4 regions of the Paenibacillus sp. KN14-4R genome follow, and region 3 is predicted to be linked to each of the others. Evidence: predicted binding sites of a transcription regulator. Region 3 holds the regulator's gene; each other region holds the start of a gene.
What was found. The regulator Rex, encoded in region 3, represses fermentation and respiration genes when NADH is low (regulators of the CRP and FNR family bind a similar motif). The targets are predictions, from matches to a motif close to TTGTGAAATATTTCACAA.
Positions count from the first base shown of each region.

Region 1: the regulator Rex is predicted to act here: its motif matches at 2,629-2,646, upstream of ACSBOP_RS05030 (FAD:protein FMN transferase).
Region 2: the regulator Rex is predicted to act here: its motif matches at 2,033-2,050, upstream of ACSBOP_RS10560 (flavocytochrome c).
Region 4: the regulator Rex is predicted to act here: its motif matches at 3,474-3,491, upstream of scfA (six-cysteine ranthipeptide SCIFF).

Region 1 is NZ_CP197466.1:1,033,392-1,037,853, reverse strand. Features, by position in the region: gene ACSBOP_RS05045 (NAD(P)/FAD-dependent oxidoreductase) at 1-721, shown strand, start outside; gene ACSBOP_RS05040 (YuzB family protein) at 734-985, opposite strand; gene ACSBOP_RS05035 (NifU family protein) at 1,096-1,344, shown strand; gene ACSBOP_RS05030 (FAD:protein FMN transferase) at 1,401-2,468, opposite strand; gene ACSBOP_RS05025 (NusG domain II-containing protein) at 2,688-3,083, shown strand; gene ACSBOP_RS05020 (Gx transporter family protein) at 3,067-3,615, shown strand; gene ACSBOP_RS05015 (energy-coupling factor transporter ATPase) at 3,646-4,462, shown strand, end outside; gene ACSBOP_RS05010 (ATP-binding cassette domain-containing protein) at 4,455-4,462, shown strand, end outside.
Region 2 is NZ_CP197466.1:2,238,439-2,242,900, reverse strand. Features, by position in the region: gene ACSBOP_RS10570 (ABC-2 transporter permease) at 1-15, shown strand, start outside; gene ACSBOP_RS10565 (YfzA family protein) at 17-295, shown strand; gene ACSBOP_RS10560 (flavocytochrome c) at 399-1,925, opposite strand; gene ACSBOP_RS10555 (DUF1657 domain-containing protein) at 2,300-2,506, opposite strand; gene ACSBOP_RS10550 (DUF421 domain-containing protein) at 2,737-3,597, shown strand; gene spoVAC (stage V sporulation protein AC) at 3,623-4,105, shown strand; gene spoVAD (stage V sporulation protein AD) at 4,107-4,462, shown strand, end outside.
Region 3 is NZ_CP197466.1:2,794,739-2,799,200, forward strand. Features, by position in the region: gene ACSBOP_RS13545 (DUF47 domain-containing protein) at 132-752, shown strand; gene ACSBOP_RS13550 (anion permease) at 776-1,783, shown strand; gene ACSBOP_RS13555 (redox-sensing transcriptional repressor Rex) at 1,862-2,485, opposite strand; gene dinG (ATP-dependent DNA helicase DinG) at 2,485-4,462, opposite strand, start outside.
Region 4 is NZ_CP197466.1:714,402-718,863, reverse strand. Features, by position in the region: gene ACSBOP_RS03500 (hypothetical protein) at 1-332, opposite strand, end outside; gene ACSBOP_RS03495 (suppressor of fused domain protein) at 363-1,424, opposite strand; gene scfB (thioether cross-link-forming SCIFF peptide maturase) at 1,720-3,123, opposite strand; gene scfA (six-cysteine ranthipeptide SCIFF) at 3,248-3,397, opposite strand; gene ACSBOP_RS03480 (2OG-Fe(II) oxygenase) at 3,711-4,070, shown strand; gene ACSBOP_RS03475 (C40 family peptidase) at 4,149-4,462, opposite strand, start outside.

The DNA.
Region 1 (4,462 bases), 1.8 Mb from region 3:
GGATCAATACACCAATTCGATTCAATCCTTCTCACAAGCACGTAAAACGTACCAGAACATTAATGATGTAAACCCCTATGGTCAAGTGACAATTGTTGGTGGTGGATTAAGTGGCGTTGAGGTTGCCGCTGAACTTCGTGAAAGTCGTCCTGATCTGAATATCCGCATACTGGATCGCGGATCAAGTATTCTGTCAGCATTCCCGAGCAAACTTCAAGAATTCGTGCGCAGCTGGATGATCCAACACGATATCGAAATGCGCTCACACATCTCCCTATCGCGTCTAGAAGGTTGTGAATTGTACAATGGGGATGAAATTATCCTAACCGATACGACGCTTTGGACAGCTGGGATTAAACCAAGTCCCATTGTCGAAGCATTGCAAGTTCCAAAAGACAAGCAGGGTCGGGTAGTGATTAATGAATACCATCAAATACCCGCGTATACAGAAGTGTTTGTAGTTGGGGATTGCGCCTCACTGCCTTTCTCCCCGAGTGGTCAAGCAGCTGGAGCGCAGGGCAAACAAATTGCAGATATTATGGGCGCCATCTGGCGTAACGAAACGCCGCGTGTCGGTCAGATTAAGCTAAAAGGTGTGCTTGGTTCACTAGGGAAGAAAACTGGATTTGGTATTATGGGTAAACGTACCGTAATGACTGGAATGGTACCTCGTGTTCTAAAAAATGGGGTGCTATGGAAATCCAAACACCATTTTGGCTAATCCAAGCAAGTATTACTCAAATAAATTGTCCCATTCTTCTATCTCTTTAATTTTACGTAAGATTTCTTCGTATAATTCATCAGCTGTGGCTGCAACAACGGTTTCACCGTTTACAAGTGCATAGGGACTTAAATAACAGCCCCCACAGTTGCCAAGGCAACCGTATTCAAGGACATCATAGTCTGGATTTTCCTCCAACTTCTTCATGACTTTATCGGTACCGTGGTGCATGTTGGATGCGCAAAATTCAATTATCGGTCTCATAACTTGTCCACCTTCAAGGAAATAATAATTAAGTATCGCACAGGACAATAGATATTTTCAATTGGGAGTTGGATGTAATATAATAATGAGTAAGAAGGGAGTTGGAAAATATGTCTGAAAACACACAAAATGTGAGTCAATATGATGAAGTTCTTGAGGTTCTTGATAAGCTCCGCCCATTCTTGCAACGTGATGGCGGTGATGTTGAGCTAGTAGATGTAGAAGACGGTATTGTAAAGCTTCGCCTTATGGGCGCTTGTGGATCTTGCCCAAGTTCGACAATCACGCTTAAAGCAGGTATCGAGCGCGCATTGGTTGAAGAAGTAGAAGGTATTCACGAAGTTGTTCAAGTATTCTAATGATTGACCAACATATAAATGGAGTGCAAGCTGTTAACAGCATTGCACTCCTTTTTTTAATTCGCCCATTGATAGGTCTTATCTGTAAGTTCAAATTTATCCTTAATGCCCGTAGTTGCATACACTTTATTGTCAGTTGTAATAAATAATGCTTCTACCCCATCAAGTGAATTCATTAATTTCAATCCCTCATCTACTCCTAAAGTAAAGGCAGTTGTCGATAACGCATCTGCATCCGTAGAGTGTTTTGTCACGATCGTAACACTGTTTATATTATTTTTCACAGGATAGCCTGTATGCGGATCTAAAATGTGATGGTAATGTACACCATTTTCAACGAAAAAGCGCTCATAAACCCCCGAAGTTACTACGGTTTGGTCTGTAATTTTCATCTTTCCAATTTGGTTCCCACGCGTTTCATTTGGATCTTGAATGCCAATATTCCATGGTTGGTCACCGACTTTGGAACCAACTGCATAAATATTTCCACCCAAATCAATAATAGCACTATCCATCCCATGATCTTTTAAATATTCGGCAAGCTTATCCGCTGCATAGCCTTTTCCAATACCTCCAAGGTCGATACTCATGCCTTCTTTGGTAAGTTTGATGGTGTGATTGGCTTCATCTAAAATGACTTCTTTATAGTTGACAAGGGTAGCTGCATGCTCAATATCGCTTTTCTTTGGAACATGTGCACCTTCTTTACCAATCTGCCATAGGTCAACAAGTGGTCCAATGGCGAAGTCAAAGTTACCTTTTGACAGTTCGGAGTAAGTGTATGCTTTTTTTACGACATCAAATGTATCTTTGGATACTTGAACGGCCTCTTTACCCGCTTGATGATTCACATTGTACAACTCACCCGCTTCATGCTCACGATTTAGCTTAGTATCAATATCTTTCATGAGCGCGTGCATTTCTGCAAAATGCTGATCGGTTACTTTCTTGCTGTATACCTTTAAAGTCACTAATGTATCAAAAATAAAGTACGATTCAACACGGGGTTGATCCGTCTTATCGCTTGCAGCCGCACCCTTGTTAGTGCCGCATGCACTAATGAGAAGCATAGATACACATACGAACATAATTAGCCATTTTTTGATTCTTAGTTGAGTACCCATAGATGTCCTCCAGCGTTCCATATTTGGGGTCATTTTAGCAAACATTATTTAGACAGAGTATGACGGATGTCACAGCCAAAACGTATTTTACAAAAATGGCTATGGGTTTCTTCATAGCGAGTTACACTAAATTCGTGTATAATGATGATTGATTTTAAGTATGTACATTTTTTCACATATTATTTAGATTGTACAAAACTAGAAGTAGAGGTAATGGATATGAAACTTAAACGTGGTGATATGATCCTCATCGCAGTTGTTCTAATTGGTGCACTGATTTTTATGGTTCCCCGTTTTTTTGCTGGAGATGACAGTGGAAAACTACAAAACATGAATACTTTTGCCAAAATATCTGTGGATGGTAAACCATTTAAGACCGTTGAATTGACTCAGGAAGAGCAGTTCATTGAAGTCAAAACAGACCGTGGATACAATAAGCTGCGTATTCATGATCATGGTATTGAAATGGCAGAAGCTGATTGTCCAGATGAAGTTTGTTTTACTTTCGGGCATATTACCAAACCTGGGCAAACCATCGTCTGTCTTCCTAATCGGGTTCTTGTGGAAATCATCGGTAAGACCAAAGGAGATGATCTGGATGCCGTCGTCAAGTAACGATTCTTCAACTGCTTTAAAAAAAGTCATTATTCTAGCGATATTTGCCGCTGTGGCAGTTGTCCTCAGTATCGTGGAAGCGATGATTCCAGTTAATTTCTCGATACCTGGTGCCAAGCTCGGTCTGGCTAACATCATGGTACTGACTTGTTTATATTTCCTAAACGGTAAAGACACACTAACACTTGTCATCTTAAAAACACTGCTTACTGCCTTCATATTCGGTACGTTTTCCAGTTTCATGTTCAGTTTCTTTGGCGCTATGGCTAGCTTCATTGTCATGTTCGTGTTAATGAAAATTGGACGTAAGCAGCTCAGTCTAATCGGGATCAGTATCGTTGGCGGACTTGCTCACAATTTCGGGCAGTTAGCGGCAGCGATGATCGTTCTTAAGAGCAGTGCGATCTTTTACTATTTGCCAGCGTTAATGTTGACGGGTATTGCGACGGGTATTTTTGTCGGAATCGCAGTGAAGTATTTGGTCACATCATTATCCAAGCTATCCCTATTCGAAACATTCATACCTGAATAATCAATTACAAGAACAAGAAAGGGGATATCCATGAAGCTACCCATTATCCAAATGGAGCATGTTTCATTCGCCTACCGCGGTGAAGAGCCCCTTATTCAAGATGTGACTCTCTGTATTCCTGCAGGGCAATGGGTAACCATTGTCGGGGCAAACGGCAGCGGAAAATCTACGCTTGTGAAGCTGCTTAATGCTCTTTTACTTAAAAATGCTGGACAAATTCACATTTGTGGCACCGAATTAGTGGCAGAAAGCAAGTATGAAATTCGAAAGCAGATCGGCTTTATTTTTCAAAACCCTGATAATCAATTTATTGGACAAACCGTAAGGGATGACATGATATTCGGTTTAGAAAACTTAGCATTATCCAAAGCAGAAATGGAAGATAGGCTTCAATTATACGCTTCTAAAATGAAAATAACTCATCTGCTAGATAAGCACCCTGGGCAATTATCTGGCGGACAAAAGCAGCGTGCAGCGATTGCTGCCATCTTGGCGATGGAACCGAAAATCATTATTTTCGATGAGGCGACTTCCATGCTTGATGAACTGGCTACGGGTGAAGTTATAGCCATCATGCAGGAAATGCATCGGAGTGGAAAATATACATTGATCTCAATTTCGCATGATATGGATGAGATCGCAGCATCTGATCGCGTACTTGCTATGGAGCGAGGCACTATTATCGCAGATGCAGCTCCGGCAGATATTTTTAACCGACAAGATCTGATGCAAAAATGCCGATTAAAGCCTCCTTTCATCTATCAGTTAAAGGAAGAACTGCATAAACGCAATATTTCAATCGGCAATCCAACTAATGATAAAGAATTGGTGAGCGCACTATGGCAAT
Region 2 (4,462 bases), 560 kb from region 3:
AGAAAGGACTTTTAGAATGCAAAAAGGTCGTCCTATTCGAATACGGGGTTGGGTTGCTACCCTTGTGGCATTTCTAGTTTTGCAATTAATCTTTTTAGTCATTGATAATTCTTCAGGGTCACCGTTTTACTTTGAACAAGGGACAATATTAGGCCGCCTTTCTAATTCGAAATTCTTTACGGAAGAGTTCGCCCCGTATAAAACATTACAATTTAACGTATATACAGTATTTCTTGCCATTGCCTTACTCCCAGGTGCATTAATAAGTGCAATAAAAGACTTTTCTAGAAAATGAATCAATCAACACATTCATCGATCCAGTCAAATAAAACAACAACGCTTGGACTATGTTGAGCCCAAGCGTTGTTGTTTGCGGAGTGAAAGAGGAAGCTTATACCTTATTGTGCTTTTACGAATTCAGCCGATTTAATACCGGCTTGGTAACCGAAAATAACGATCTCTGCAACGGAGTTACCGCCGATCCGGTTTTGACCGTGCAATCCGCCTGTAACTTCACCTGCTGCGAACAGTCCCACTATCGGTTTGCCGTCTTTATTTAAAACTTCTGTATTCGTATTGATTTTCACGCCACCCATCGTGTAGTGAATCCCAGGACCGATTTTAATTGCATAGTATGGGGCGCCGGACAAATCGTTGTCCATTGCTGTTGTTCTACCGAATTCGGTATCCTTTTTATTCTTCACTGCGCTGTTCCATGTATCAAGCGTGGTTTTAAGTTGATCTGCCGGAACGCCCATTTCTTTAGCTAAAGCCTCGATCGAATCCCCTTTAATGACAAAGCCCATTTTTTCATATTGCTGGATCGCTTTAGCGCGGGATTTTACGCCAGAATCGAATACAAGATAAGCCGATTTTTCAGGAAGTTTATTGATTGCTGCTGTGACATTGTCACGAGTATTCAGTTCGTTGGTGAAACGTTTGCCGTCACTGGACACGAGAATCGCTCCTTCTCCGCGAACAGCTTCTCCAATGAGATAGGATTTCTCTTGCTGCACTGTTGGGTGAACTTGGATTTGGTCCATATCCACCGTTGTCCCACCGAGTTGTTCAATCATCTTAATGCCGTCACCGGTGCTGCCTTCTTGATTAGTTGTTACATACCCTTTCAAATCAGGTCTAAATTTAGCAATCATGTCCATATTGGCACCGAAACCGCCAGTTGTCAAAATGACGGCATTCGACGCAATATTTTTCTCGTCTTTCCCGTTGAAGATGACTTTGACGCCGTTTACTTTGCCGTCTTTTTCTGTTATTTCCTTCACATTGGCATTTACAAAAAGCGGAATTCCTTGTTCATGTACATTTTTCACCAAACCGCTGACAAGATATTGTCCTACCGCTGAACCATCTTCAGGACGGTGTGTGCGCTTTTCGTTCATGCCGCCAGTAATCGTGATATTGTTCAATCGAATCCCTTTGGAATCCAGCCAATTGATTGCACTTGCCGAATTGTCAACGAAGAAACGAAGCATGTTTTTGTCGTTTGTACCATGACCGCCTTTTAAACTCTCTTCATAAAATAAATCATTGCTGTCTTGAATGCCTTGCTCTTTTTGAAACTTGGTTTCAGAAGCATTCATTCCCGAAGATGATTTTAATGTATTCCCGCCGGCAACCGGCATTTTTTCAAAAACAACCGGGTTCATACCTTTTTCTTTTGCTTCAAGTGCAGCAGTCATACCGGCACCGCCTGCACCGACAATGATGACATCATATTTATCTTTAAGTTGATCGAACGGTGTATAGCTGGTTTGAGACGCTCCCGAAACGGCTGCCGTTTCTTTAGTCTCTTCTTTTTTTGCATTGTTGTCCTGACTCTTATTCTGGTTCCCGCTACCGCATCCCACGATCACGAGCATGAAAGTGAGAACGAGAATAAAAGTTGCTGAAACTTTCTTTTTCATGTTTAACCCCTCCGATATTCTATGTTGTTATCTAGATGAAAACATAAAGAACAAACGAGTTAGCTTCTTTATGTTCAATTCATTTTAATCTACCATTAGCTATATGTTAGTGATATATTTCACAACTGTTGCTGCTTATAGAAAATACCAGAGTATATCTGCATCAATCTGGCTTAATCTCGATGGTATTTCAGGATGTTTATTTGGTCGCGCTCGCTAAATGGAATATTTAAACCAATTATAGGGTATAGGGAAGGGGATTTTAGAGTCGATCGAAGAAGGAACGCTTGCCGTAGCGTATGTAAATTGTGCAGGGGCTTATCTATATAAATGAAAGAACAGCCATGCTCTATGGGCATGGCTTTTTCGCATTCTTAGAAACCACTATATTGCGGTTCTTCATTTTCTAGCTGCTGTACTCGGCTTTCAACTTGATCCACAACTTGTTGTGTTTGCTGGGCCGCGTTTGTAAAAAGAGTTTTTGCCTCTTGGTTTTGAGTGCCCAAAGCGAATTGTTCTAAGCTAGCCTGCGCGCCTTTTAATGAAGCGAGACATGTTTTGACTTGGGAACCTACTGTCATTTCGATTCACCTCCTTTTATCCATGTAACAAATATAATGTATCCTTTTTTAAAAACATCATGCACCAATGAAAGAAATACAAGGCCAAAAGGGAAATGATTTGGAAAAATAAAGAAACTTTTTTATGTATAAATGAATAAATAGGCGGAAAACTGGCGATCTTGCTTATGTATGAATTTCCATCAAGTGGTAAATTTAATTTACTCTTAAAAATAAAGGAGGCTGCGATGATGTCAGATTGGTTACTTGTTGCATTGCGGACATTATTAGTGATTGCCATACTTTTTGTAATAACCAAGCTATTGAGAAAGAGACAAGTTTCTCAGCTTTCCTTTTTTGAATACATAACCGGGATCGTGATTGGATTCTTAGCCGTCTATATTTCGTTAGATATGGCTGCAAGTTGGTATTTAGGCTTCGTTTCATTGTCTGTTTGGGTAGTCGTTTCCATAGGGATCGATTTTTTACAGCTTAAGAGTAAGAAAGCAAGAGATATCATCGATAGTAAAGCAAGGGTGTTAATTAAAGATGGGAAAATCCTGGAGGATAACCTCAAGAAGGAACGACTTACCACTGACGATCTAATGGAACAGCTGCGAAAAAAAAATGTATTCCAAGCGGCTAACGTTGAATTTGCAGTTATGGAACCGAGTGGAGACATAGACGTCCTGCTTACGAAAGAAAATCAACCCCTTACACCCAAGCACTTAGGTATCAAAGTAGGGCCCGAGCAGGAACCACAGGTGGTTGTGATGGATGGCAAGGTTATGGATGAACCCTTGGCTACGATGGGACTTAACCGGCAATGGCTGGATACAGAACTCGAAATTATAGGTGTCGCAATTGAAAATGTGTTTCTTGGCCAAGTAGACGCCTATGGTCAGCTATATGTTGACCTATTTGATGACCAGATCAAAGTCCCTCAACCTCAGAAGAAAGCTACTCTGATGGCAACTTTAAAAAAATGTGAAGCGGATCTCGAAATGTTCGCTCTATCCACGAATGCCCCAAATGCAAAGAAAATGTATGAAGAATGCGCGAAAGAGCTGGAGCGGGTCATTAAGGAAATCAAACCGTTGCTCATGCGTTAAAAAAGATGGATCAGGAGGATTACATATGGCCAATAACAAGATGAAAAAAGCAACGCCGGTTCAACAGGAATATCAAGAACTTGCTAAGCAGCTCGAGCCGAAACGGCCGGTATTCAAAAACTGCTTGCGTGCGTTTCTTGCCGGAGGAACGGTTTGTGTGATTGGACAAGCGATTCAGGAAATGTTTGTTCATTGGGCCGGATTTGATGAGAAAAAAGCATCTAATCCCACTGTGGCCGTGTTAATTCTCATTTCTGTTATTTTAACGAGCTTCGGCGTATATGACAAAATCGCACAATGGGCAGGTGCAGGTTCGGCTGTACCCGTTACTGGATTTGCGAATTCGATGGCATCCGCCGCTATTGAACACCGCAGTGAAGGAGTCGTTTTAGGCGTTGGTGGAAAAATGTTTAAACTTGCAGGTCCGGTTATTGTCTTTGGAACTGTAGCCGCATTTATTATAGGTATCCTTACGTTCGTGTTTAAGGGTACTGGAGGAGGACACTAACATGCTAAAAGGGCATCAAAGTTGGATATTTGAAAATAAACCGGTTATCCGTTCATCCGCTACCGTGGTTGGCCCATTTGAAGGCAGGGGTCCTCTTGCCAACGATTTTGATATCATACATGGTGACTCCATGCTGGAAGAAAAAAGCTGGGAAAAAGCAGAAAATGCTTTACTTGAAGAAGCTGCAAAACTGGCTATTGAAAACGCAGGGTTAACCAAGGAGCAAGTCCAATTTTATATCGGCGGCGACTTAATGAATCAAATCATCAGCAGCAGCTTTGCCGCTCGTACGCTGTCGATTCCCTATCTAGGCGTGTTTGGTGCCTGTTCAACTTCGATGGAAAGCCTGGCTCTTTC
Region 3 (4,462 bases):
AGAAATCGCCGTTGCTTTCCTTTGGTTTATTGTGATATTTTATAGTCTGTGAGTTGGAGAGATTTTTCTACATAAAGAGACAAAACACTGTGACGCACACTTTTTATTTTATGAAGGAGGTTCTTGAGACCATGCTGTTTACAAGAAAAGGTGAGGTTGATTTTCTCAACCTGCTAATTAAGGCCGCGGAGAATAATCTTGATGCTGCACATGTATTTCGTAAAGCGATGATGGGTGAAGCCCCACCATCTGATTTTTTCCCCCAGCTTAAAGAATTAGAAAACAACGGTGATAGCATTACTCACGAAATTTTCAAAGGATTAAATAAAGTTTTCATTACACCTATTGATCGTGAGGACATTCTCGAACTTGCTTCAAAACTTGATGATGTTGTCGATGGGATCGAAGCATCACTCGCTCGTTTTGACTACTTGGGAGTCTCCACTACGGATAAATATATGCAAGACTTCTCAGCGGTCATCGTATCTTCCTGCCAACATATGTTGGATGCTTTCAAATTGCTTGGCCGCAAGAAATATTTACAAATTACAGAACATACCGTACAAATCAATTCCCTTGAGAATGAAGGGGACAAGCTGATGCGTGAAGGTATACGTCAAATTTTCCAAAACAAAAAAGATCCATATGAGGATTTTAAGTTGAAGGAGATCTACGAGCGCCTTGAACAAACGACGGACGCATGTGAAGATGTAGCCAATATTCTTGAAAGTGTTGTGCTTCGCTACTCCTAGGAGAGCGAGTTCGGAGGGAATTCATGGACCATAACTTATTGGTACTTATCATTATCGTCGCTCTTTCCTTATTATTTGACTTTATTAATGGATTTCACGATACGGCCAATGCGATTGCCACATCGTTATCCACTAAAGCGTTAACTCCCCGAGTTGCGATTCTATACGCAGCTTCGCTTAATTTCGTCGGAGCGATTATTTTCTCCGGTGTAGCTAAGACGATCGGTGGGTCGATCGCGGATCCTTTTACAGTAGAAAATGGACACTACATCATTATCGCAACATTGATCTCAGCGATTTTGTGGAATCTACTTACATGGTACTTCGGAATTCCTTCCTCCTCTTCTCATACGTTAATCGGCTCTCTAGCGGGTGCGGTTATCGCAGGAGCAGGATTTGGCGCTGTGAACTTTGAAGGTTTTAAAAAAATCATTATGATTCTACTTTTATCACCAATTATTGCCTTTGTAGCAGGTTACATTATTATGACCTTACTCAAATACATCATTATTTGGACAGGCAATGCATCGCGTACACGTATGAATCGTGTGTTTCGCACTTTTCAGATTATTTCCGCAGGTTTATTGTCATTCTCGCACGGCGGAAACGATGCACAAAAAGCAATGGGTATTATCGTGTTTGGTCTAGTGTCAACAGGCTATGCAACCGATTTGGAAGTTCCGCTATGGGTTAAAATCGGAGCAGGACTTGCAATCGGTCTAGGTACATCCATTGGTGGTTGGAGAATTATCAAAACGGTTTCCAACAAGCTGATCAAGATTGAACCGATTAACGGATTTGCTTCTGACTTAACATCATTTGCTGTTATTCAGACTTCAACATTATTAAATATGCCACTATCCACAACACAAGTCATTACATCGTCTATCATCGGAACGGGGAGTGTTATCCGATTCCATGAAGTGAAGTGGGCAACCGTTATCAAGATGATTATGACATGGCTCATTACCATCCCGATCTCAATGATATTCGCGTTTATTATATACAAAATCATGTTCGGTTGGTTATAACTCATACAAAAGCCCCTCAATCGTTCCTACCCGGAACAATTTGAGGGGCTTTTTTTATTCACTTGTACTTTAGCATCCTTAATCCAAGAAATACGCCAAGCTCTGTAATTCCGTTGTAAAGTCTGCATTGTGTACCCGGATGTGGGATGGAACCTTAATATTAATCGGTGCAAAATTTAATATGGCGTCAATACCTGCATCTACAAACATATTGGCAACATTTTGCGCTTCATGTGAAGGAACTGTAATAATTCCAATTCGAATATCGTTCTCTTTAACTGATGAATCAAGCGCTTCCATCGGCTCTACAGGTAAATTGTTAATGTTGCTACCTACTTTATCAGCAGATGCATCGAATACAGCTACAATTTTCATTGTATCTTTAAGGAACGCATTATAATTGCAAAGAGCGCGGCCTAAGTTACCTGCCCCTACAAGTGCGACTGCAATGTGACGATCTAACTTCAAGATCTGACGAATTTTTTCAATTAAAAAGAGAACATCATAGCCGATCCCTTTTTTTCCAAATTCCCCAAAATAAGCTAAATCCTTGCGGATTTGCGCAGGGTTCAAATCAAGCTTTTGTCCTAAATCATGGGATGAAACTGTCAATACATTATTTTTCGCCAATTCATTCAGAAAACGCAAGTAAATCGGAAGTCTGCGTACAACAGCATCAGATATTTTCAATACTGATTTCATTAGATATTTTCTCCCATCCATTGTTGAATTCTCGGCACAATCTGGGACGTAGACATCGACTCAATTTTAGGACCAGGCAAAGAATACAGGAAGTTTTTTCCATACTGCGTGTCGATAACTCGTGTGTCATAAATGATTACGACTCCCTTATCACTGGAAGTTCGTATCAATCGACCAAAACCTTGTTTGAAACGAATGACAGCCTGCGGCACAGAAAATTTCATAAACGGATTTTTATTTTGCTTCTTCAAGTTTTCGCATTTTGCCTCTACCACTGGATGACTAGGGGGTTGGAACGGCAGTCTAACGATCGCTAAACAGGTTAACGCATCGCCAGGAATGTCAACTCCTTCCCAGAATGAGCTTGTACCGAGTAGAACATTTGCTTTGCCTTCTTGAAACAGACGTGTGAGCTTACTGCGGTTACCACTGTCAACTCCTTGACCAAGGACACCGATACCGTGAGGCTTAAGCAACTCTTTTAATTCACCGTGCACTTGCTTTAACATTCGATTCGATGTAAACAAAACAAGCATACGCCCTTGAGTTGCAAGCGCGACTTCGGCTAACGAGTGAACGAGCTTCTCAGTAAACAGAACTTCTCCTGCTCGGCCCTTAATAGCTGGAAAATCACGTGGAACACAGACAAGCGCTTGTTGGCGATATTGAAAGGGTGAAGGCAGTTGAACAGACTTCAACACATCCTCCTCCACATCAGGAGAAAATCCCAGCTGCTCACTAACATATTGAAAAGACTTATCAACTGTTAACGTTGCAGAAGTCATAACAATACTTTCTTTCTTCTCAAAAAGATTTTCTTGTAACAGCTTGCTCACATCAGTTGGTACACAATTCAAAAGAACGGAACTTTTTTTAGCAAACAAGCCCGCTTCTAACCAGTATACCGAATTTTTGTCCTTTTGGTGCATGAAAAATCTTACGTTTTCGCGACAATGTCCAAGATCTTTGATACAACCATTCATATCTGTTAAAAAACTTTGCAAATCATACTCATCTTCATGGTCTTTAAAGTCATTCATCAGCTTCTCAGCACTTTTAATAAGCTGACCCAGCTCTTGATATACATTGTCTTCTAAAGGCATCAATTCTGCCCATACCTGCGGCAGTTCTTCCTGTTTAATCCGAAGTACATACTGCCCTAATTCATTCTGGCCAGGATCACTTGAACCCGTAGAGACAACTTCATATAACTTATCACAAAGTACATCCCAATGCTCTCTAACCGCCATAACATGCTCGTACATTCGATCTAGTGTCTGGCACCACAATTCTGCACGATCATCGCCGTGATGCTTCCCAAGCTTACTCCGTAACGTTGCAAAATGTCCACTACGAGCATCTTTGTACATCCACTGCAGACTGTTTAAAAGTGTTAAATAATGAAGTTCCTTACCCATGTGTCTGCTCGCCACTTCTTCCAAATGATGTGACTCATCGACAATTAATTGCTCATAACCAGGTAAAATACGATGCTCCGCATTTAAATCCGTGAACAGCATGGAATGATTCGTAATTAGCAGATCAGCAGTATTCGCCTCATTACGTGCACGATGATAGAAGCATTTACGGAACCACGGACATTGACGATTCAAACAAGAATCTGCATCACTTGATACTGAATGCCAGAAGAATGTACCACGACCGGTCAAATGTAATTCTTCCTCATCACCCGTCTGTGTATCACTAAGCCATACGACCATCTGAGCTGCTGTTAAAGAATCTTCTTTGGCTTGTTCCCAATCCGCCGCGTTGACTCGACCTTCAAACTTACGTAAACATAAATAGTGGCTGCGCCCTTTTAACACACCCGTATCAAAAGGTAAATCAAACAAATTGTACAACATTGGAATATCTCGAGCACGCAGCTGTTCTTGTAAATTAATGGTATGTGTAGAAACAACAATTTTCTTATCGTTTTTTATGCCATAATACAGCGCAGGAATCAAGTAGCCCATC
Region 4 (4,462 bases), 2.1 Mb from region 3:
AAGGGAGTTTCCGGCGGAAGAGCGAAGGGCCTGAGCTGGACTTTCGTTCCGCCCCGCGCGCAGTCCCTGACAAACCAGGCCAGAAACTCTAGGGATTGCAGGCTTTCAGGTGAATAGTCGAAGGTAATCTCAAACTGGATCAGCACTTCATGATTCAGCCCGCCGTCCGTGCGCAGCAGGGCGGTGTGGGGAAGATGGGCGCACGCGCTGGACCCAAGCATGTCCGTATCGATCGGCTCTAGGTTCTCGACTCCGCTTTCAATTCCCGTAAAGCCTCTTAGCTTGAGAAGTGTATTGTGAAATTCTTCAATGACGATGGGATAACTGCTCATTTTCTTCTCCTTAATATACGGCATCATCGGCTAACCGATCGTCGATACGACATTTCCGTCCTGGTCTTTAATATAGGTTTTAACGATTTGAATGGTCATTCCTTTGAAGGAAGACAGCGCAATCATGCCTTCCTTCGGTTGCAGCTTCCGGGACAACTCGGCCGCGCTCGCCTCATCAAGCTTGATGCGAACCCTGTCCTCTCCTTCTTCCAAACCCACTGTCTCCCCCGGATCCAAAACAACCTGAATATCCGGACCTGTCATATAAAGCGATTTCCCTTTCAAAATGCGGCCTGCCAGCAGCTTGCCGACGATCCCGGCCTGTTTAGCCCCTAATCTGAGCACTGCCGGGGTCTTGCCGAGCAGACGCTTCTTAGTCGGTTCCCAGCCCAATTGATCCACATATAAAAAGCCAGTATTGGACCCGTCCCGTGCCATCCCTCTTTTCACCGCTTCGTCGACCGCAGGCACCTGCATGAAAGAATCCCGCGTCAGATCCGTTATGTAACGGGGCATGTATTCCTCGCAAGCCCTCAGCATGCCGAGCGTATTCCACGTCTGCATCGCTTCGAGTTCGCAGCCCATAATGCCGACCATTTGTAGAAACTGCACCCGACCGTTCGGTGTGTCCGCTGCCGGAAGCTCGGGGTCCTCGATAAAGGCCAGCGCCGTCAGCTTCGTATTGGACCCAAGGTAGATCGGGCCGTTGGCATCCAAGTAATCGCCCGACCGGAAGATGTTCCCGCTCTTGAAAACATATCTCCCCATATTTTGCAGCAGGTTTAGCGCCCAAGCCGGAGGTTCTTCCTCCGTTTCCTCGCGAGCGAGCCGAAAGGTCAATTCAAATCCGTAGCCGCTGTGCTCGGCATCGTCCGATTCCTTATCGTACAGCTCCGAAAACCCAAACGTAACGATATGCCAATGAGGCAGGGGCTGCTCCGCCTTGTATGCGCTGATACCGTTGAGCGGATCGGGACCTCCCAGCCTATATGAAATAAGCGTGCCGTAATGCTTCGGCTCCTGATCTCCGTAGAGCTTGGACATGGCCTGTTCAATGGCGTCCCATCCGTCAGACTTTACTTCTTCGTTCATCGTCGTTCCTCCCTATTGATGCATATGCCTACTATTATAACAGAACCCGAAACCGTGATTAACGACAGCAGCGTTTTGTTAGGGAAAAGGCCAGACTGGCAAATGAAGTCAAGAAAGATTTTTGCTTACGACGGTTGGCGGCCCGATATCTTGATGACAGATCACCTAGCTAAAAAGCAAAACACCTGATTTCAGCATCAGGTGTTGTCTAAAATTAATCTATCCATTCAAGCGCTCTCCCGCAGTGGCTCTTCTCTCTGCAATTCTTTCGGCAAAATCATCTCTTTTAACTCCGTTATGGTAGCTTTCTAGATTGCCCCTCCATCGCTCTAATGGATTCATCAACCTTCACCATCATGGAACATTCGACCCTCTTACGGAAGATGTCGCAGCTGAAGTCGTAGGTTCCACCCAGGGAACCAGTCGCGTGCAGCGCATTGGCAGGACAGCCGCCGCTGCAGTAGAGTTTCGCCCAGCAGTCCTTGCACTCCGGCTTCGAGTAGCAGTTGCTCTCTTTAAATTGGCATTGCAGCTCAGGTTTTGTGATTCCATCCCAGATGTTTCCCATGCTGTACTCTTCATCCCCGACGAACTGGTGGCAAGGGAAAAGCTCACCCCAAGGTGTTACAGCGAGATATTCCGTTCCTGAACCACAGCCGGTGATTCTCTTCTGGATGCAAGGTCCTTCCGAGAGATCAAGCATGTAGTGGTAAAAAGTAAATCCTTTACCTTCTTCACCTCGCTTGATCATTTCCTTGGCGAGAATTTCGTACTGTCTGTAAATCTCTGGGAGGTCCTCCTCGGTAAGTGCATAGGGTTCCCGTGGATCACAGATGACCGGTTCCATCGAGAGCTTGTCAAAACCCAGGTCAGCAATATGAAATATATCTTTGGTGAAATCGACATTGTTACGAGTATAGGTTCCTCGTACATAGTATTCTTGGTCTCCGCGCTTACGAACGAATTCTTGGAACTTCGGAACAATATGATCGTAGCTGCCTTTTCCAGTAACCGTGGTGCGAAGTCGGTCATGAACCTCTTTTCTTCCATCCAGGCTTAATACGACATTGTACATTTCCTGATTTAAATACTCGGTGACCTCATCGCTGAGCAGCATGCCGTTCGTCGTGAAGGTGAAGCGGAACTTCTTTTTGTATTCTTTTTCTCTGCTTCTTGCATAAGCTACGATCTGTTTAACCACCTTCCAGGCCATAAGCGGTTCCCCACCGAAAAAGTCGATGTCAAGGTTTCGATGATGACCCGAATTTTCAAGCAGGTAATCGATAGCTCTTTGTCCAACCTCATAGCTCATGATTGCCCTATTTCCGTTGTATTTCCCCTGGCTGGCGAAGCAATAGTCGCATGACAGATTACAGGTATGCGCAACATTGAGGCAGAGCGCTTTGACATAAGTTTTTCTATTTTTTAAATCAAGGGCGAGGTCCTCATACGCATCCTTTGTAAAGAGCTGCCCATCCTTTTTAAGCTCCTCGATATCCGCGATGGTTTTAAGAATGCCCATCTCGGAAATGCCGGAATCATGTTTATATTTATCCAACATCGTTGTCACGATTTCTTCGAAAGAAGCTCTCTCATAAAGCTCTATAATTTCATATGCGAGGTCATCGACAATATGTACTGAGCCACTGTAGGTGTCGAGCACGATGTTAAATCCATTTAGTTGATATTGATGAATCATACTTGCTAATCAAGCTCCTTTTGCCCACAAGTGGAAATGTGGCTTTGCCGTCCTTTAAAGGTGGCATCCACTTCTTAAAAATAGCCGCCCATCTGCAAAGCAATGGGCGGTAAAGTTCCGAATCCTATCTGTTCATTACGTTTTCACAGCGCTGGTTTGCAACTCCGCAGGAAGTTTTACAAGCGGACTGGCAAGATGTCTGGCATGCACCGCATCCGCCGTGTTTTGCGGTATCCATTAGTTTGCGGGTACTCAGTGTTACGATTCTTTTCATCATAAATAACTCCTTCTGTACAAAGATGACTTTCCCGAACCTCAAACACTAGTAAAAACTATATTTTTAAAAATAGATGTGAAATATTTCACAAAAAATGAACCGAAAATAGATTAGATCAACGCAAAACTCGTTCTCTCTTTCATGCTTGTGATCGTAGGATGCGGCTGCGGAAACCAAAACAGAGTCAGAACAATGTCAAAAAAGAAGCGACCAAAGAAGCGGATTCCATCGAGGCTTTAGCAAATAAAATGGATGTTTCGACAACGAAAATGAGCTGATTACCAGACTGGACCGACGCATCGCGGAAGTCATGAATTGCCCCATCCAAAATGGAGAAGAGATTCAAATTCTAAACTATGACATAGGGAAAAAATACAAGCCGCATTTCGACTACTTTGCCGCTGCCTCAGGAAGTAAGGTGCAACTTGCAAATGGTGGTCAGCGTATGAGCACGTTAGTTATCTATCTTAATGATGTGGTCTCCGGTGGTGAAACCTTATTCCCGAAAATCGGGCTTTCGATTGTCCCACAGATGGGATCGGCGGTATATTTCGAATACAGTAATAGCCTTGGTCAGGTCGATCCATTGACCCTGCACGGAGGTTCCCCGGTTGTTCAAGGGGAAAAGTGGATAGCTACAAAGTGGATGAGACAACAGCGAAGGAATTAATGTTAAGTTGCTTGCACTTCGAGCGAATCCAAATTAAAAGACGCCCCGTTTATTTAACGAGCCGCCTTCCGCTAACAATCATAAAACTTCTCTGGCGGTGACATACCTTCTCAACCAATAGGGACTTCTCCACTTTGTTATCGTTACGCCTGGCGGCGATTCGTAGGTATTTAACATTCTGCCATTGCCAATATCCATTCCCACGTGACCGATCCGATTATCGGAGTATCTATCCCTCCTAAAGAAGATTAAATCCCCTGATTCTATATCGCGTTGCCTACGAAATATACCGCGTCGAGCTTGTGATCTGCTTGTTCTCGGTAATGGTTCTCCATTTCGGCCATAAATATATTGCATATACGATGAACAGTCAAATACTCCGGTCTTTCTAT